One region of the Pseudomonas sp. NPDC087803 genome, then DNA from elsewhere that is predicted to be linked to it. Evidence: predicted binding sites of a transcription regulator. Region 1 holds the regulator's gene; the other holds the start of a gene.

Evidence for each region. The regulator sigma-54, encoded in region 1, starts transcription at its own class of promoters, with help from an activator protein. The targets are predictions, from matches to a motif close to ANTGGCATNNANNTTGCTNT.
Region 2: a site for sigma-54 is predicted at 1,819-1,838, ahead of ACIOUG_RS12975 (circularly permuted type 2 ATP-grasp protein). Genes of this name have one in related genera too.

The regions. Positions count from the first base shown of each region.
Region 1 is NZ_JBIUVO010000053.1:11,476-19,149, reverse strand. It holds gene ACIOUG_RS21040 (ZIP family metal transporter) at 1-472, shown strand, start outside; gene ACIOUG_RS21035 (HPr family phosphocarrier protein) at 577-852, opposite strand; gene rapZ (RNase adapter RapZ) at 868-1,725, opposite strand; gene ptsN (PTS IIA-like nitrogen regulatory protein PtsN) at 1,728-2,192, opposite strand; gene hpf (ribosome hibernation-promoting factor, HPF/YfiA family) at 2,205-2,513, opposite strand; gene ACIOUG_RS21015 (RNA polymerase factor sigma-54) at 2,587-4,080, opposite strand; gene lptB (LPS export ABC transporter ATP-binding protein) at 4,356-5,081, opposite strand; gene lptA (lipopolysaccharide transport periplasmic protein LptA) at 5,081-5,626, opposite strand; gene lptC (LPS export ABC transporter periplasmic protein LptC) at 5,613-6,185, opposite strand; gene ACIOUG_RS20995 (HAD family hydrolase) at 6,194-6,718, opposite strand; gene ACIOUG_RS20990 (KpsF/GutQ family sugar-phosphate isomerase) at 6,718-7,674, opposite strand, start outside.
Region 2 is NZ_JBIUVO010000019.1:10,323-17,996, reverse strand. It holds gene ACIOUG_RS12980 (alpha-E domain-containing protein) at 1-364, opposite strand, end outside; gene ACIOUG_RS12975 (circularly permuted type 2 ATP-grasp protein) at 377-1,786, opposite strand; gene ACIOUG_RS12970 (ribonuclease E inhibitor RraB) at 2,282-2,629, opposite strand; gene ACIOUG_RS12965 (hypothetical protein) at 2,842-3,075, opposite strand; gene speE (polyamine aminopropyltransferase) at 3,287-4,162, opposite strand; gene ACIOUG_RS12955 (PLDc N-terminal domain-containing protein) at 4,419-4,610, opposite strand; gene ACIOUG_RS12950 (hypothetical protein) at 4,682-5,212, opposite strand; gene ACIOUG_RS12945 (ankyrin repeat domain-containing protein) at 5,429-5,947, opposite strand; gene ACIOUG_RS12940 (long-chain-acyl-CoA synthetase) at 6,045-7,674, opposite strand, start outside.

The sequences.
Region 1 (7,674 bases):
AACGCTCGTCGGCACCCCTGAGCACCCGATGATTGCGCCGCGGATCTGGCTGTTCGTCTTCGCCATCATTGCCCACAACATTCCGGAAGGCATGGCGGTGGGGGTGTCTGCGGGTGGCGGCATGCCGGATGCCGACAGTCTGGCGATGGGCATCGCCTTGCAGGATGTACCGGAGGGATTGGTCATCGCGCTGGTGTTGGCCGGGGCGGGGATGTCGCGGGTCAGGGCGTTCCTGATCGGTGCGGCGTCAGGTCTGGTGGAGCCGGTGTTTGCGCTGCTCTGTGCGTGGCTGGTCAGCCTGGCAGAGCTGCTACTGCCACTGGGGTTGGCGCTGGCGGCGGGGGCGATGTTGCTGGTGGTGACTCATGAGGTCATCCCCGAGTCGCGCCGCAATGGTCATGACAAAATGGCCAGCCTTGGCTTGCTGATCGGGTTCTGTCTGATGATGGTGATGGATACCGCGTTGGGTTGAAGCAGATCAAAAGATCGCAGCCTGCGGCAGCTCCTACAGGAAAATGCATTCCAATGTAGGAGCTGCCGCAGGCTGCGATCTTTTGATCTTTTGATCTTTAACGATCAACCACCTTCGTCGAAGTAGTTGTTGATCAACTCCACCAAAGCATCCATGGCCTCCTCAGCCTGTTCGCCTTCGGTGCTCAAATGTATTTTGGTGCCCTTGCCGGCCGCGAGCATCATCATCGCCATGATGCTTTTGCCGTCCACTGCTGTCTCGGGCGTGCGACCGACTCTTATCGTGGTCTCCGGAAACTTGCCGGCCACGCCGACGAATTTGGCCGATGCCCGGGCATGCAGACCCAATTTGTTGATGATTTCGATTTCACGAGCAGGCATCGCGGTGTGAATCCTTTAAGTGAGGTCGCGGTGGCGAACCTGGACGTTCTTCAGGGTTTTCTGCAGGGCCTGACCCAGGCGTTCGGTCAGGTAAACGGAGCGGTGATGCCCGCCGGTGCAGCCAATGGCGATGGTGACATAGGCGCGATTGCTCGCGGCAAAGCGCGGCAGCCATTTATTCAGGTAGCCGTAGATGTCCTGGAACATTTCCTCGACCTCCGGCTGCGCCGCCAGGTACTCGGCCACCGGTGCATCGAGACCGGATTGCGCGCGCAATTCTGGCTTCCAATACGGGTTCGGCAGGCAGCGCACGTCGAACACCAGGTCCGCATCCACCGGCATGCCGCGCTTGAAACCGAACGACTCGACCAGAAACGCGGTACCCGGCTCCGGCTGATTCAGCAGGCGCAGCTTGATGGTGTCGCGCAACTGGTACAGGTTCAGATTGGTGGTGTTGACCTTGAGGTCGGCCAGGTCGGCAATCGGGCCGAGCAGGGCGGTCTCGTCGTTGATCGCTTCGGCCAACGAACGATTGGCGGTGCTCAGCGGGTGGCGACGACGGGTTTCCGAGAAGCGTTTAAGCAGGGTTTCTTCGTCGGCATCCAGATACAACACATCACATTGGATGTGCCGGCTGCGGACTTCTTCCAGCAATTCGGGGAAACGCGACAGGTGGCTCGGCAAATTACGCGCGTCGATCGATACGGCGACCAGCGGCTGGGCCAGTTCGGTATGAACCAGAGCGCGCTCAGCCAGTTCCGGCAGCAAGCCGGCGGGCAGGTTGTCGATGCAGTAGTAACCGTTGTCCTCAAGGACATCCAGGGCAGTACTTTTACCCGAGCCGGAACGGCCGCTGACAATGATCAAGCGCATGATTAGTGACCGTTCTGCTCGCTCAGGACGACCTGATACAAGGCTTCATTGCTCGGTGCGCTGCGCAGTTTTTCGCGCACTTCCTTGCGATCGAGCATGCTGGCGATCTGGCGCAGTAATTCCAGGTGTGCATCGGTGGCAGCTTCCGGGACCAGCAGGACAAACAGCAGGTCAACCGGCGCGCCGTCGATGGCATCGAAATCGATGGGGGCATCAAGGTGCAGCAAGGCGCTGACAGGCTCGGTGCAACCTTTGAGGCGACAGTGGGGAATGGCGATGCCGTTGCCGAAACCGGTGGAACCGAGTTTCTCACGGGCGATCAGCGCCTCGAAGACATCTTGCATCTCCAGATCCGGCACTTCGCGGGCGATCAGGTTGGCAATCTGTTCGAGGGCTTTCTTTTTACTGCCGCCCGGCACGTTCACCAAGGAACGGCCGGGGGTCAGGATACTTTCAAGTCGGATCATGGGTTGGGGGTGTTAACGACCTGTCGCGCCCTGGAGGAGGCTCTGGGTCTTTTCCTTATGCTTTTTGAGTTGGCGATCCAGCTTGTCGGTCAGTGCGTCGATCGCAGCGTACATGTCGGTATCTTCTGCGTTGGCGACCACTTCGCTGCCGGGTATATGCAAGGTGGCTTCGATTTTCTGCTTCAGCTTTTCGACGCACATCGTGACCTGCACGTTGGTGATCTTGTCGAAATGGCGCTCCAGTCGTTGGAGTTTTTCCTCGATATAGGAACGCAGAGGTTGGGTCACTTCCAGTTGGTGTCCACTGATGTTGACTTGCATACAGCTTCTCCTTCGTTGCCAGTGCATAAAGCGGCAGGCCGAAGAGCCTGCCACTGGAACGCTGTAACGTGGCTTACATCAACCGCTTGCGTTCGCTCGAAGGCGCGATCCCGAGGGATTCACGGTACTTGGCGACGGTGCGGCGAGCCACCTGAATGCCTTGTGCCTCCAGTAAACCAGCGATCTTGCTGTCACTCAACGGCTTTTTCTGATTTTCCGCCGCAACCAGTTTCTTGATGATCGCGCGGATCGCCGTGGACGAGCATTCGCCGCCTTCCGAGGTGCTGACGTGGCTGGAGAAAAAGTATTTCAGTTCATAAATGCCCCGCGGGGTATGCATGAATTTCTGCGTGGTAACCCGGGAAATCGTCGATTCGTGCATGCCGACCGCTTCCGCGATGTCGTGCAGGACCAACGGCTTCATGGCTTCGTCGCCGTATTCCAGGAAGCCGCGTTGATGCTCGACGATCTGGGTGGCGACTTTCATCAGGGTTTCGTTGCGGCTTTGCAGGCTCTTGATGAACCAGCGCGCTTCCTGCAACTGATTGCGCATGAAGGTGTTATCGGCGCTGGTGTCGGCGCGACGGACGAAACCGGCGTACTGCGCGTTGACCCGCAGACGTGGCACCGACTCCTGATTCAGCTCGACCAGCCAGCGTTCGTTGTCCTTGCGCACAATGACGTCAGGCACCACGTACTCGGCTTCGGTCGATTCGATCTGTGAACCCGGGCGCGGATTGAGGCTCTGCACCAGCTCGATGACCTGACGCAGCTCGTCTTCCTTGAGCTTCATGCGCCGCATCAACTGGCTGTAGTCGCGGCTGCCGAGCAAGTCGATGTAATCGCTGACCAGACGCTTGGCTTCGTTGAGCCACGGGGTCTTGGCCGGGAGCTGGCGCAGTTGCAGCAGCAGGCATTCGCCGAGGTTGCGGGCGCCGATGCCAGCCGGTTCAAACTGCTGGATGCGGTGCAGGACGGCTTCGATCTCGTCCAGCTCGATGTCGAGCTCCGGATCAAAGGCGTCGAGAATTTCTTCGAGGGTTTCGTCGAGGTAGCCCTGATTGTTGATGCAGTCGATCAGGGTCACGGCGATCAGGCGGTCGGTGTCGGACATCGGCGCCAGGTTCAATTGCCACAGCAAATGGCTTTGCAGGCTTTCTCCGGCGGAGGTGCGGGTGGTGAAGTCCCACTCGTCATCATCGCTGCTGGGCAGGCTGCTGGCGCTGGTCTGGTAGACGTCTTCCCAGGCGGTATCGACCGGCAGCTCGTTGGGAATGCGCTCGTTCCATTCGCCTTCCTCCAGGTTGTCCACCGTCGGGGCGGTTTCCTGATAGGAGGGTTCCTGAATATCGGTGTTGGGTTTTTGTTCGACGTTGTCGGCCAAAGGATCGGAGTTGTCGAAGTCGTCGCCTTCTTCCTGGCGTTCGAGCATCGGATTGGATTCCAGGGCCTCCTGGATTTCCTGTTGCAGGTCCAGGGTCGACAATTGGAGCAGACGGATGGCCTGTTGCAGCTGCGGTGTCATCGTCAGCTGCTGGCCCATTCTCAAGACTAGCGATGGTTTCATGGCAGGGGCTTAACACCTTATTCGCCGGCGCGCATGCGCCATCCACTACAGGGCGCCGGAGCGCCAAACTTAAGCAAATTATATGCCTGAAACTGAAGTGTTTGCCTAGAGCGCTGTAACAATAAAAAGATAGAAAACTTTATTGACGCGTTGCTCAGGCGAGCGGTGAACACCTTTGAAGCGACGTGTTTGCCTGGAGCGCTGTAACAATTAAAGCGTATTGAATCCTGCTTGAATCGATACAGCGCCCGGGCGGCTCACCGGGCACTATTCGCTTAGAGGCGGAATTCGTGGCCCAGGTACACTTCCTTCACCAGATCGTTGGCGAGGATGGTCTCGGCGTCACCTTCGGCGATCAGTTGACCGTCGTTGACGATGTAGGCGGTCTCGCAGATATCCAGGGTCTCACGCACGTTGTGGTCGGTGATCAGCACACCGATCCCCTTGGCCTTGAGGTGGTGGATGATCTGCTTGATGTCACCGACCGAGATCGGGTCGACACCGGCGAACGGTTCGTCGAGCAGGATGAATTTCGGTGCGGTCGCCAGCGCGCGGGCGATTTCCACCCGGCGGCGTTCACCACCGGACAGGCTCATGCCGAGGTTGTCGCGGATGTGGCTGATGTGGAATTCCTGCAGCAGGCTTTCCAGTTCCTTGCGACGACCGGCCTTGTCGAGTTCCGCGCGGGTTTCGAGGATGGCCATGATGTTGTCGGCCACCGACAGTTTGCGGAAGATCGACGCTTCTTGCGGCAGATAGCCGATACCGGCCTTGGCGCGACCGTGCATCGGCTGGTGGCTGACGTCCAGATCATCGATCAGCACGCGGCCCTGATCGGCCTGTACCAGGCCGACGATCATGTAGAAGCAGGTGGTCTTGCCGGCACCGTTCGGGCCGAGCAGGCCAACGATCTGGCCGCTGTCGATCGACAGGCTGACGTCGCGCACAACCTGGCGGCTTTTATAGGCCTTGGCCAGGTGCTGAGCTTTCAGAGTTGCCATTACTGGGTTTTCTCGTCGGTTTTCTTCTTCGGCTGGATCACCATGTCGATGCGCGGACGCGCCTCGGTGACTTTGCTGCCGGTAGCGCGGCCGGCGCTGGCCAGTTTTTTCACCGTGTCGTAGACGATTTTCTCGCCCTGGGTGGTGTTGTTGTCCTTGTCGACAACCTTGGCCTTGTCGATCAGCACGACGCGGTTTTGCGCGGCGTGGTACTGGATCGTCACGCCCCAGCCCTGTACAGGCTTGGTGTCACCCTGGGTTTGCAGTTGCTCGAAGTAGGCAAGGTTGCCCACCGAGGTCACCACGTCGATATCACCGGTCGGGGTACGGGTAATGGTCACCGTATTGCCCTTAACGATCATCGAACCCTGGGTGATGATCACATCACCTTTATAGGTGGCGATGCCGTTCTTGTCGTCCAGTTGGGCGTCGTCGGCCTGAATGCGGATAGGTTGCTGCTGATCGTTCGGCAGAGCCCAGGCGCTCACGCTTCCCAGTGCTGCGCCCAGACTGAGCAAAATAGGGAGGGTTTTAACGAGCCTCATACTGTCCTCTTACGTTCGATTGCAGGTGTATCCTGCTTTCCTTCAAATACGCCTTCATTCCCACGCCAGTCGATACACCGCCAGCGCCGTCGATTCTAACGGGTTGCTCGGTCTGCGCATATTGCTGCTGAGGGAACACTGTCATGCGTGTGCTGGTGATCAGGGTGTCGCGGTTCTTTTCATCGGTGCGCTTGATGCGCACCGAGTCGATCAGTTCTACCTGCGTGCCGTCCGGGTTCACTTCGCCGCGCTCGCTGGTCACGTGCCACGGAAACTCGGTGCCGCGGTACATGTTCAGGTCGGGCTTGGTGACAAGAGTCACGTCCGTCGCCTTCAAATGCTCGGCCTTGTCCGAGGTCATTTCGTACTGCACCTTGCCGTCCGGAAGGTATTGCAGGGTATGCGTATTGGTGGCGTACCAGTCGATGGCGGTGTCTTCGACCTTGACCACAGGTTTGTCGAGGAAACGTTCAGGGCTGATATTCCAGTAGCCGACCGCCGCGAACATGGCGGCGATACAGCCGAACAACAGGAAGTTGCGAAATTTTTTGCTAAACATTATTTGGCTCACAAATACGCGGCATTGGCCGCATCGAGGCGGCCCTGGGCGCGCAGGATCAATTCGCAGAATTCGCGGGCGGCACCTTCGCCGCCACGGGCCCGGGTGACGCCATGGGCGTGCTCGCGGACAAAGTCGGCGGCATTGGCGACGGCCATGCCCAGCCCTACGCGGCGGATCACCGGCAGGTCAGGCAGATCGTCACCCAGGTAGGCGACCTGTTCATAGCTTAGGCCCAGTTGCTGCAGAAGGCCGTCCAGAACCACCAATTTGTCTTCCCGGCCTTGAAACAGGTGCGGGATACCGAGGTTTTTCGCCCGGCGCTCAACCACCGGCGTCTTGCGGCCGCTGATGATGGCGGTTTCGACCCCGGCATTCATCAGCATCTTGATGCCCTGGCCGTCGAGGGTGTTGAACGTCTTGAATTCGCTGCCGTCCTCGAGGAAATACAGGCGCCCGTCGGTGAGCACGCCGTCGACGTCGAACACCGCCAGTTTGATCGCTTTGCCGCGCTGCAGCAGATCGGTTGTCATTACATCACTCCTGCACGCAGCAGATCGGAGAGGTTGAAGGCGCCGATCGGGCGATCTTCTTCGTCCACGACCACCAGTGCGTTGATTCGATGGTCTTCCATGATTTTCAGCGCTTCGGCAGCGAGCATTTCCGGGCGTGCGGTCTTGCCGTGCGCGGTCATGACCTGGTCGATGGTCGCACTGCGGATGTCGATGCTGCGATCCAGCGTGCGGCGCAAGTCGCCGTCGGTGAAGATCCCGGCCAGCTTGCCGTCGGCTTCAAGGATCACGGTCATGCCCAGACCCTTGCGGGTCATTTCCATGAGCGCATCCTTGAGCAGGGTGCCGCGTTGCACTTGCGGCAGTTCCTGCCCGGCGTGCATGACGTTTTCCACTTTCAGCAGCAGACGGCGGCCCAAGGCGCCACCGGGATGGGAAAAGGCGAAATCTTCGGCGGTGAAGCCGCGGGCCTCCAGCAGCGCCACAGCCAGGGCATCGCCCATGACCAGTGCGGCGGTGGTCGAGGAGGTCGGTGCCAGGTTCAGCGGGCAGGCTTCGTGTTCGACATGCACGTTCAGATTGACTTCGGCAGCCTTGGCCAGTGGCGACTGCGGATTGCCGGTCAGGCTGATCAACTGGATGCCCAGACGCTTGATCAAGGGCAGCAGGGTGACGATTTCGTTGGTCGAGCCGGAGTTGGACAGGGCGAGGATCACGTCGTCGCGGGTGATCATGCCCATGTCGCCATGACTGGCTTCGGCCGGATGCACGAAAAACGCTGGAGTACCGGTGCTGGCCAGGGTTGCGGCAATCTTGTTGCCGACGTGCCCCGACTTGCCCATGCCGACCACGACCACGCGCCCCTTGCTGGCCAGAATCATCTCGCAAGCACGTACGAAATCGGCGTCGATATGGGGCAACAAGCCTTGTACGGCTTCCACTTCGAGGCGGATGGTGCGTTGTGCCGATTGAATCAG
Region 2 (7,674 bases), on a different contig from region 1:
TGCCGCGAATCTCCAGCCAGGTGGCATTGATGTTTTCCCACATGTCGGCGGTGATCCGCCCACGCACCGCATGCGCACTGGCCCGTGCCGCGCCGAGACAGCTGTAGATGCTCGCCGGGTTGGCCGCATCGAGGGCGAAAAAATGGAGCAGGCGTTCGGCGTGCAGTTCGCCGTGACGCTCCAGATAATCGTCGAGGGTGCCGGTGATCAACAGCGGCATGGCCAGTTCGTGCAAACCATCGCCGCGACCGTCCTGCGGCATCAGCGACAGCGAATAGCTGATATCGAGCATCCGCGCGAGGTTTTCCGCCCGCTCCAGGTAACGCGACATCCAGTACAGATCCGAGGCAGTTCTACTTAACATGGCAGGCTTCCTTCAATCCTCGACCACCCAGGTGTCCTTGGTTCCGCCACCCTGGGAGGAGTTCACCACCAGAGAGCCTTCACGCAGGGCGACACGGGTCAAACCGCCGGGCACGACCCGGGTTTCGCGGCCAGACAGTACAAACGGACGCAGGTCGATATGGCGCGGCGCAATGCCGTTTTCGACAAAGGTCGGACAGGTCGACAGCGACAACGTCGGCTGCGCAATGTACGCGTGGGGCTTGGCCTTTATCCGCTCACGGAACGCATCGATCTGCGCCGTGGTCGACGCCGGCCCCACCAGCATCCCGTAACCGCCGGAGCCCTGGGTCTCCTTGACCACCAGATCCGGAAGATTGGCCAGTACGTGGGAAAGTTCCGAGGGGTTGCGGCACTGCCAGGTCGGCACGTTTTTCAGGATCGGCTCCTCGTCGAGGTAGAAACGGATCATCTCGGTAACAAACGGGTACACCGATTTGTCGTCCGCCACGCCAGTGCCGATGGCATTGGCCAGCACCACGTTGCCCGAGCGATACGACGACAACAGCCCCGGTACGCCGAGCATCGAGTCGGGATTGAACGCCAGCGGATCGAGGAACGCGTCATCGAGACGGCGGTAGATCACGTCCACCGCTTTCGGCCCGTCGGTGGTGCGCATGAAGACTTTGTCGTCGCGCACGAACAGATCGGCGCCCTCCACCAGTTCAACGCCCATTTCCCGCGCCAGGAAGGCGTGTTCGAAGAACGCACTGTTAAAGCGCCCCGGCGTCAACACCACCACGCTCGGGTCGTCGATCGGGCTCGAACTCTTCAGCGTGTCCAGCAACAGGTTCGGGTAGTGGTCAATGGGCGCAATGCGCTGGGCGGCGAACAGTTCCGGAAACAAGCGCATCATCATCTTGCGGTCTTCGAGCATGTAGCTGACGCCGCTCGGCGTGCGCAGGTTGTCTTCGAGCACGTAATAGGTGCCGTCGCCATCGCGCACCAGGTCGACGCCGGAGATGTGCGAATAGATATCGCGGTGCAGATCCAGGCCCTGCATCGCCAACTGATACTGCTCGTTGGCCAGCACCTGTTCGGCGGGGATGATTCCGGCCTTGATGATGCGCTGCTCGTGATAGAGATCGGCGAGGAACATGTTCAACGCCTTGACCCGCTGGATGCAGCCACGCTCGACGATCCGCCACTCGCTGGCGGGAATGCTGCGCGGAATGGTGTCGAAAGGAATCAGGCGCTCGGTGCCCTGCTCGTCGCCATAGAGCGTGAAGGTGATTCCGGCCCGGTGGAACAGCAGATCAGCCTCGCGTCGCCGTTGTGCCAGCAACTCGTCAGGCGTGTCGGCCAGCCAACGGGCGAACTCGCGGTAATGCGGGCGGACCTGGCCGCCGGCATCGTACATTTCATCAAAATAGGTGCGGATCATGCCGTACTCCTTGTCACCCGGACCTACAGGCCTTCGCAAGGCCCGTGCCATCGGCATAAACGCTTTGATTTCAATCGCTTGGATAATCACGCCGCAAGCACCGCACCATTCCTGTGCGACAAATGTCCCAAGCTGATTGCCCCCGCCTCATTGCGACGCAGTGCTGTCGCCTATCACCAGCATAGTCAGAGTTGATTTCACTGCCTGCGCCGGGCTGCGGATAATCGGCGCATCGGCTGACGACTGCCCCGGCGCAGGCTTCAGCTCAATTGATCCAGGCTGCCAGCGCAGCCCCCGCAAGCCTTGACCCTGACCGGTTTCATGTCCTTATCGCTCTTCCCTTTTAGCCACCCTCTCCGGTGGCTTTTTTTTGCCTTTCTGAAATGTTTTGAAAGCAAAAGCAAAAAGATCGCAGCCTCCGGCAGTTCCTACACCGATCACCTGTAGGAGCTGCCGAAGGCTGCGATCTTTTGACTTTAAAAAAGGTAACCCGAATCAATTCAGACGATGGCGGTTACGCACCTCCTGCTTGACGCCCCAGCCCTCGATGATGCCGCCCAGCGGCTCGACCACGGCAGAGAAGCCCTGCTCGAAATCGCCAATGTCGTCATAGGTCGCGTACATCACTTTGCTCAGTTCCAGCGACCAGGCGCCATCGTCGCGCGCACTGACCTGGGCATTGATCGATTCACCACGGAATTTGCCTGCCGCCCTGCGCGCCCGCTCCTCGTCCGGGAAAATGGCGTAGAACTCGATGGGATGGAACCGGGAAAAGTCGAAACCGCCTTCTTTCATGCGGCGCAGAACATTGCTGCTGATGTCTTCTTGATAGGCTGTGCTCATGAATCGTCCCCCTCGGATAGATGGATAGACTTTCCGTATTCCCGCCCCGGGCCTTACAGGCCAAAGTACTGCGGCAACGTGATTGCACGCGGGAAACAAGCATGTAGCTGACAAGACCAGACCTTAGCGATTCATTCGCTGATCTCGCTTGCAGAGTAGCCCCAAGATAGAGCTGCTGCCAAGGCCTGGTGTTTCAAGTGACAGGAAGAATTTCAGATTGGCGTGATGCTGCGGATTTCGATGCTGTTCTGGGCTTTCAGGTTTTTTGCACCTGCGTCTGGAGTTCGCCCTTCCAGATCATTCATATCCAGTTCGGCGGCCACCGGCAGGAGCCGTTCCTTGATCAGGCGTGCCGCCTCGTCGTCGCTGGGGCATTCCGCGCGCTCGAACACCTCATCGACAATTTCACCATGATCGTCCACGAAAGTGACTTTCCACTTTTGCATCGGTGCCTCCTCGATCAAACCCGCAAATGGGCTTACCTCTATCTCGACTTTTGGCGAGATTGATCGTTCAAAAGGATTGCAGCAGACGAACATGAAAAAAAATACATCCACTGTAGGAGCTGCCGCAGGCTGCGATCTTTTGATCTTGTTTTTTAACAATCAAAGTCAAAAGATCGCAGCCTGCGGCAGCTCCTACAGGGTTTTGCAGTGGTCAGTCGTTGCTTGGCTTGTTGATCGCCTGCAGCACGTACTGTGGCAGCGCGAACGCGCCGATGTGGATTTCCGGGTTGTAGTAACGAGTGACAATGCCGCTGCCGATGAAGCGCTGTTGCAGGGTTTCACGGCTCAGCTTGCGGTAGGCCGGGTTGGTCGAACCCCAGGCGAAGGTCATCGAACCGCCGATGTAGGTCGGCACGGCCGCCTGATAGAAGTGCCAGTCCGGGAACAGGCTGCGCAGGCGGCCGGCGGTGGTTTTGACTTCGTCGATCTGCATGAACGGCGTGCCGTTCTGGGTCACGAGGATCCCGCCTTCGTTCAGGCAACGGTGGCAGGCCTGGTAGAAGTTCTCCGAGAACAGCACTTCGCCCGGGCCGATCGGGTCGGTGGAGTCGGAGATGATCACGTCGAATTTTTCTGTGGTGGTGGCGACGAAACGCATGCCGTCGTCGATCACCAGGTTCAGCCGTGGGTCGTCGTAGGCGCCTTTGGAGTGGTTCGGCAGGAATTCCTTGCACATGTCGACCACGGTGCCGTCGATCTCGACCATGGTGATGTGCTCGACGCCGGCGTGTTTGGTCACTTCGCGCAGCATGCCGCCGTCACCGCCGCCGATGATCAGCACGCGCTTGGCGGTGCCGTGGGCGAGGATCGGCACGTGGGTGAGCATTTCGTGGTAGATGAATTCGTCGGCTTCGGTGGTCTGGATCACGCCGTCCAGCGCCATCACCCGGCCCATGCGCGGGTTCTGGAAAATCACCAGGTGCTGGTGCTCGGTGCGCACTTCGTGCAGCAGTTTTTCCATGCGAAAACGCTGGCCGTAGCCTTCGTAGAGGGTTTCCAGGTACTCGCTGGTCTTGGTGACGGTCATGGTCAAGTGCTCCGATGAATGCGCGGGCGTCAATCGTGGGGGACGATTGCCCGGGAAAGGCGCGCATTCTACGTTGCTGAAGATGACAGGTCGAACCTTCCTCCGACAGGGCACACTCTGGAGCTAACGCAAGACCAATGTGGGAGCGGGCTTGCTCGCGAAAGCGGAGTGTCATTCAACCTGTGTTTCGATTGAACAATCGCCTTCGCGAGCAAGCCCGCTCCCACAGGGGGATCAGCGTGTTTTCGGGAAAGCGTCAGACCCGCACGTTGCCCCGTGGCCCGGCGATCGCCCAGATGATCAGGCCCAGCACCGGCAGGAGGATGATCAGCAGGACCCAGAGGATTTTCATCCCGGTCTCGGCGCCGCTTTTCAGCACGTTGATGATCGCCCAGATATCGAGGGCAAGGATGATCAGGCCAATCAGACCGTTGAACGTAGAACCCATGGTGTCGCTCCAGAATAGTGGCATGCACTTTTAGGATAGACGGTCGCGCGCAGGGTTCCCTTTTATTGCGCTCAGACGTGAACGGCGACTTTCAGCGCTTCCAGCGAAGGCGCAGCAGCGATACCGACTTCGGCGCACAGCTCCAGCACTCGCGGTACGTCGTTGCCGTAGACCAGCACCACTTGCAGCTCGTCATCGAGCAACTGGCTGAAGTTCATCAGCGTGTAACCGCCGTTTTCCTTGTTCAGGCTGCTCATCTGCACCTGGATGCGGTTGAGCGCGGTCAGCGCCTCGGTCTTGGCCAGTTGCTTGGGCTTGAGGTTGAAATCCACGCCCGGGCCGAACGAGGCGACGATCTGCGCGAACAGGTCAACGTAAGTGTCGGCCTGGAACAGCACGGTTTCCGGCAGGCTGCCGACCACTACCCACTCGCCCAGCGGGATCGGGAAGGTGTCGTCGTAGTTGATGTCCGGGTTGGCTGCCAGAAAGGCATCGGCATCGGCGTAGGCCTGCGCCGCTTCGTCGGCCACGCTCAGGATCTCGTCCTCGCCCATGCAGCCGGAGCTGATTTTGCTGATGAGTTCGACGAGTGCGGCTTTCATGAGGGCGGGTCCTGTAGAAGGTTGAATTCGAGGGCGCGGAGGATAGCTCATTGCAGCCTCAGGCTGCACACAGAACATCTGTGGCGAGGGAGCTTGCTCCCGCTGGGGCGCGAAGCGGCCCCAAAACAGTTAACTCACCATTTTTACCAGCGCTGCGCACTGGAGCGGGAGCAAGCTCCCTCGCCACAGGATTCACATCAACTGGAGATTCGAGTTTCAGCCCAGCAGTTTTTCCAGCTGCGCCGTGGTATCGACCGCGCCCATGGTGCGCGCCGCATCCAGGGCGGTGATGCCGTTGGCATCCTTGGCTTGCGGATCCGCGCCTTTGCCGATCAGGTAATCAACGATTTCAACGCGGTTGAACATCGCCGCCATCATCAGCGCAGTGCGGCCGTCGAAAGACGAACCTTCGATCTCGGCGCCCGCTTCCACCAGCGCCTTGACCACGGCCAGATCGCCTTTGAATGCAGCGCCGGCAATCGGGCTCTGGCCATTGCCATTACGCATTTCCGGGTCGGCCTTGTGCTTGAGCAGTACCTGCACCGCGTCGATGTGACCGTAGTAGCTGGCGAGCATCAGCAGCGTATCGCCCTTGCTGTTTTTCAGGTTGACCGGCAAACCGGCGCTGATCAGCCGATCGAGCATCAGCGCATCACCGTCGCGTGCCTTGTTGAAAACCTGCTCGGTGAATTCGGCAGCTTCTTCAGGGGTCATCTGGCGGCTTTGGTCAGACATGGGGTCACTCCACTTTCGGTTGATCGCAAAGCCGACAGTTTCCCGAGCGCGACGGTAGCTGTCACCCCCTTTTTCTCAAGTCGTGCCATAGCCAATATCAATAGCGGTACTTGCCCTGATGAATATCGGTCAGCACCTGATCCGTCACCTGCACGTAAGTCTGCGTGCCGGGCAGCCAGGCGTAGATCGGGTCATCGCCCGTCTGGCCGGGGTCGAAACCTTCGTTTTTCAGTCGGGTTTTCTGGTATTTGAAGGTCCCGGTGGTTTCCATTTTCACCTTGACCCGCAGGAACAATGGCACCGCATAGGCCGGCATGCGCTGACGGGCGAACGCGAGCAATTCGGCGAAATCCAGGGTCGCCAGTGACTCGGCGGGGGTGATCGCAGCCATGCCGGCGCGGCCGTTGGTGTTGCGCACTTCCACACCATAAGCGACTGCCTCGGAAATGTGCGGATGTTGCAGCAACAGGTTTTCGACCTCGGTGGTCGAGACGTTCTCGCCCTTCCAGCGATAGGTATCCCCGAGCCGATCGACGAATTGCGCATGGCCGAAACCGATATTGCGCAGCAGGTCACCGGTATTGAAGTAGCGGTCGCCTTTGCTGAACACGTCGTGCAACACCACTTTGGCGGTTTTCTGTGGATCGGTGTAACCGTCCAGCGGCGCTTTGTCGTCGATCCGCGCGAGCAGCAAGCCCTGCTCGCCTTTGCCGACCTTGCGCATGAAGCCGTCGGCGCTGCGCAGTGGCTGCCCGCTGTCGTGGTCGTACGCCACCAGTTCCCAGGCCATCAGCGAGAACCCGATGGTGTTGTCGAAGTTGAGGATATTGCTGAAGCCGATGTTGCCGTCGCTCGCCGCGTACAGCTCGCAGATGTGCTCGACGGCAAACCGGGTCTTGAACTCGGCCCAGGCGCCGGGACGCAAGCCGTTGCCGATCATCTTGCGCACCGCGTGACGGCTGTCATCGGCGCTGACCGGTTGATCGACCAGATAACGACACAATTCGCCGACGTAACCGAGGGTGGTCGCGTGGTAGCGACGCACGTCCGGCCAGAACTGGCTGGCGCTGAATTTGCGGCGGATCGCGAACCCGGAGGCGCCATTGATCGCCGAGCCCCAGCACACGCACAGCCCGGTGGCGTGGTACAGCGGCAAGGTGCAATAGACGACGTCATCGGGGGTCATATTCAGCGCGATCATGCCGAAGCTGGCCGAGCTGCGCATCCAGCGGCCGTGCTTGAACACCCCGGCCTTGGGCAGGCCGGTGGTGCCGGAGGTGTAGATGTAAAAACACGGGTCGTTGAAGAACACTGCGCCGCTGCTGGGCGGGTTATCAGCACAAGCGTCGGCACTGGCGCTGATCAGATTGACGTAGCCTTCGGGCGCAATGCCCGGGTGGCTGTAGGTGTCGCGGTCGGCGATAAACCAGGTGCGTTGCGCCGGGATCGACACTTGCTCACGGATCGCGGCAAATGCCGGCAGCAGTTCCTCACCGAGGATGATCGCCACCGGCGCCACCAGATTTATGCTGTGAATCAGCGTATCGCGGGTCTGCGAAGTATTGAGCAGCGCACTGACCGCACCGACCTTGGCCAGCGCCAGAATGCTCACCAGCAGTTCCGGACGGTTTTCGATGAACACTGCCACCACGTCGCCCTTGCCAATCCCCTGCGCGCTCAGACAGTGGGCAATCCTGTTGGCCCACTGGTTGACCTGCGCATAGGTC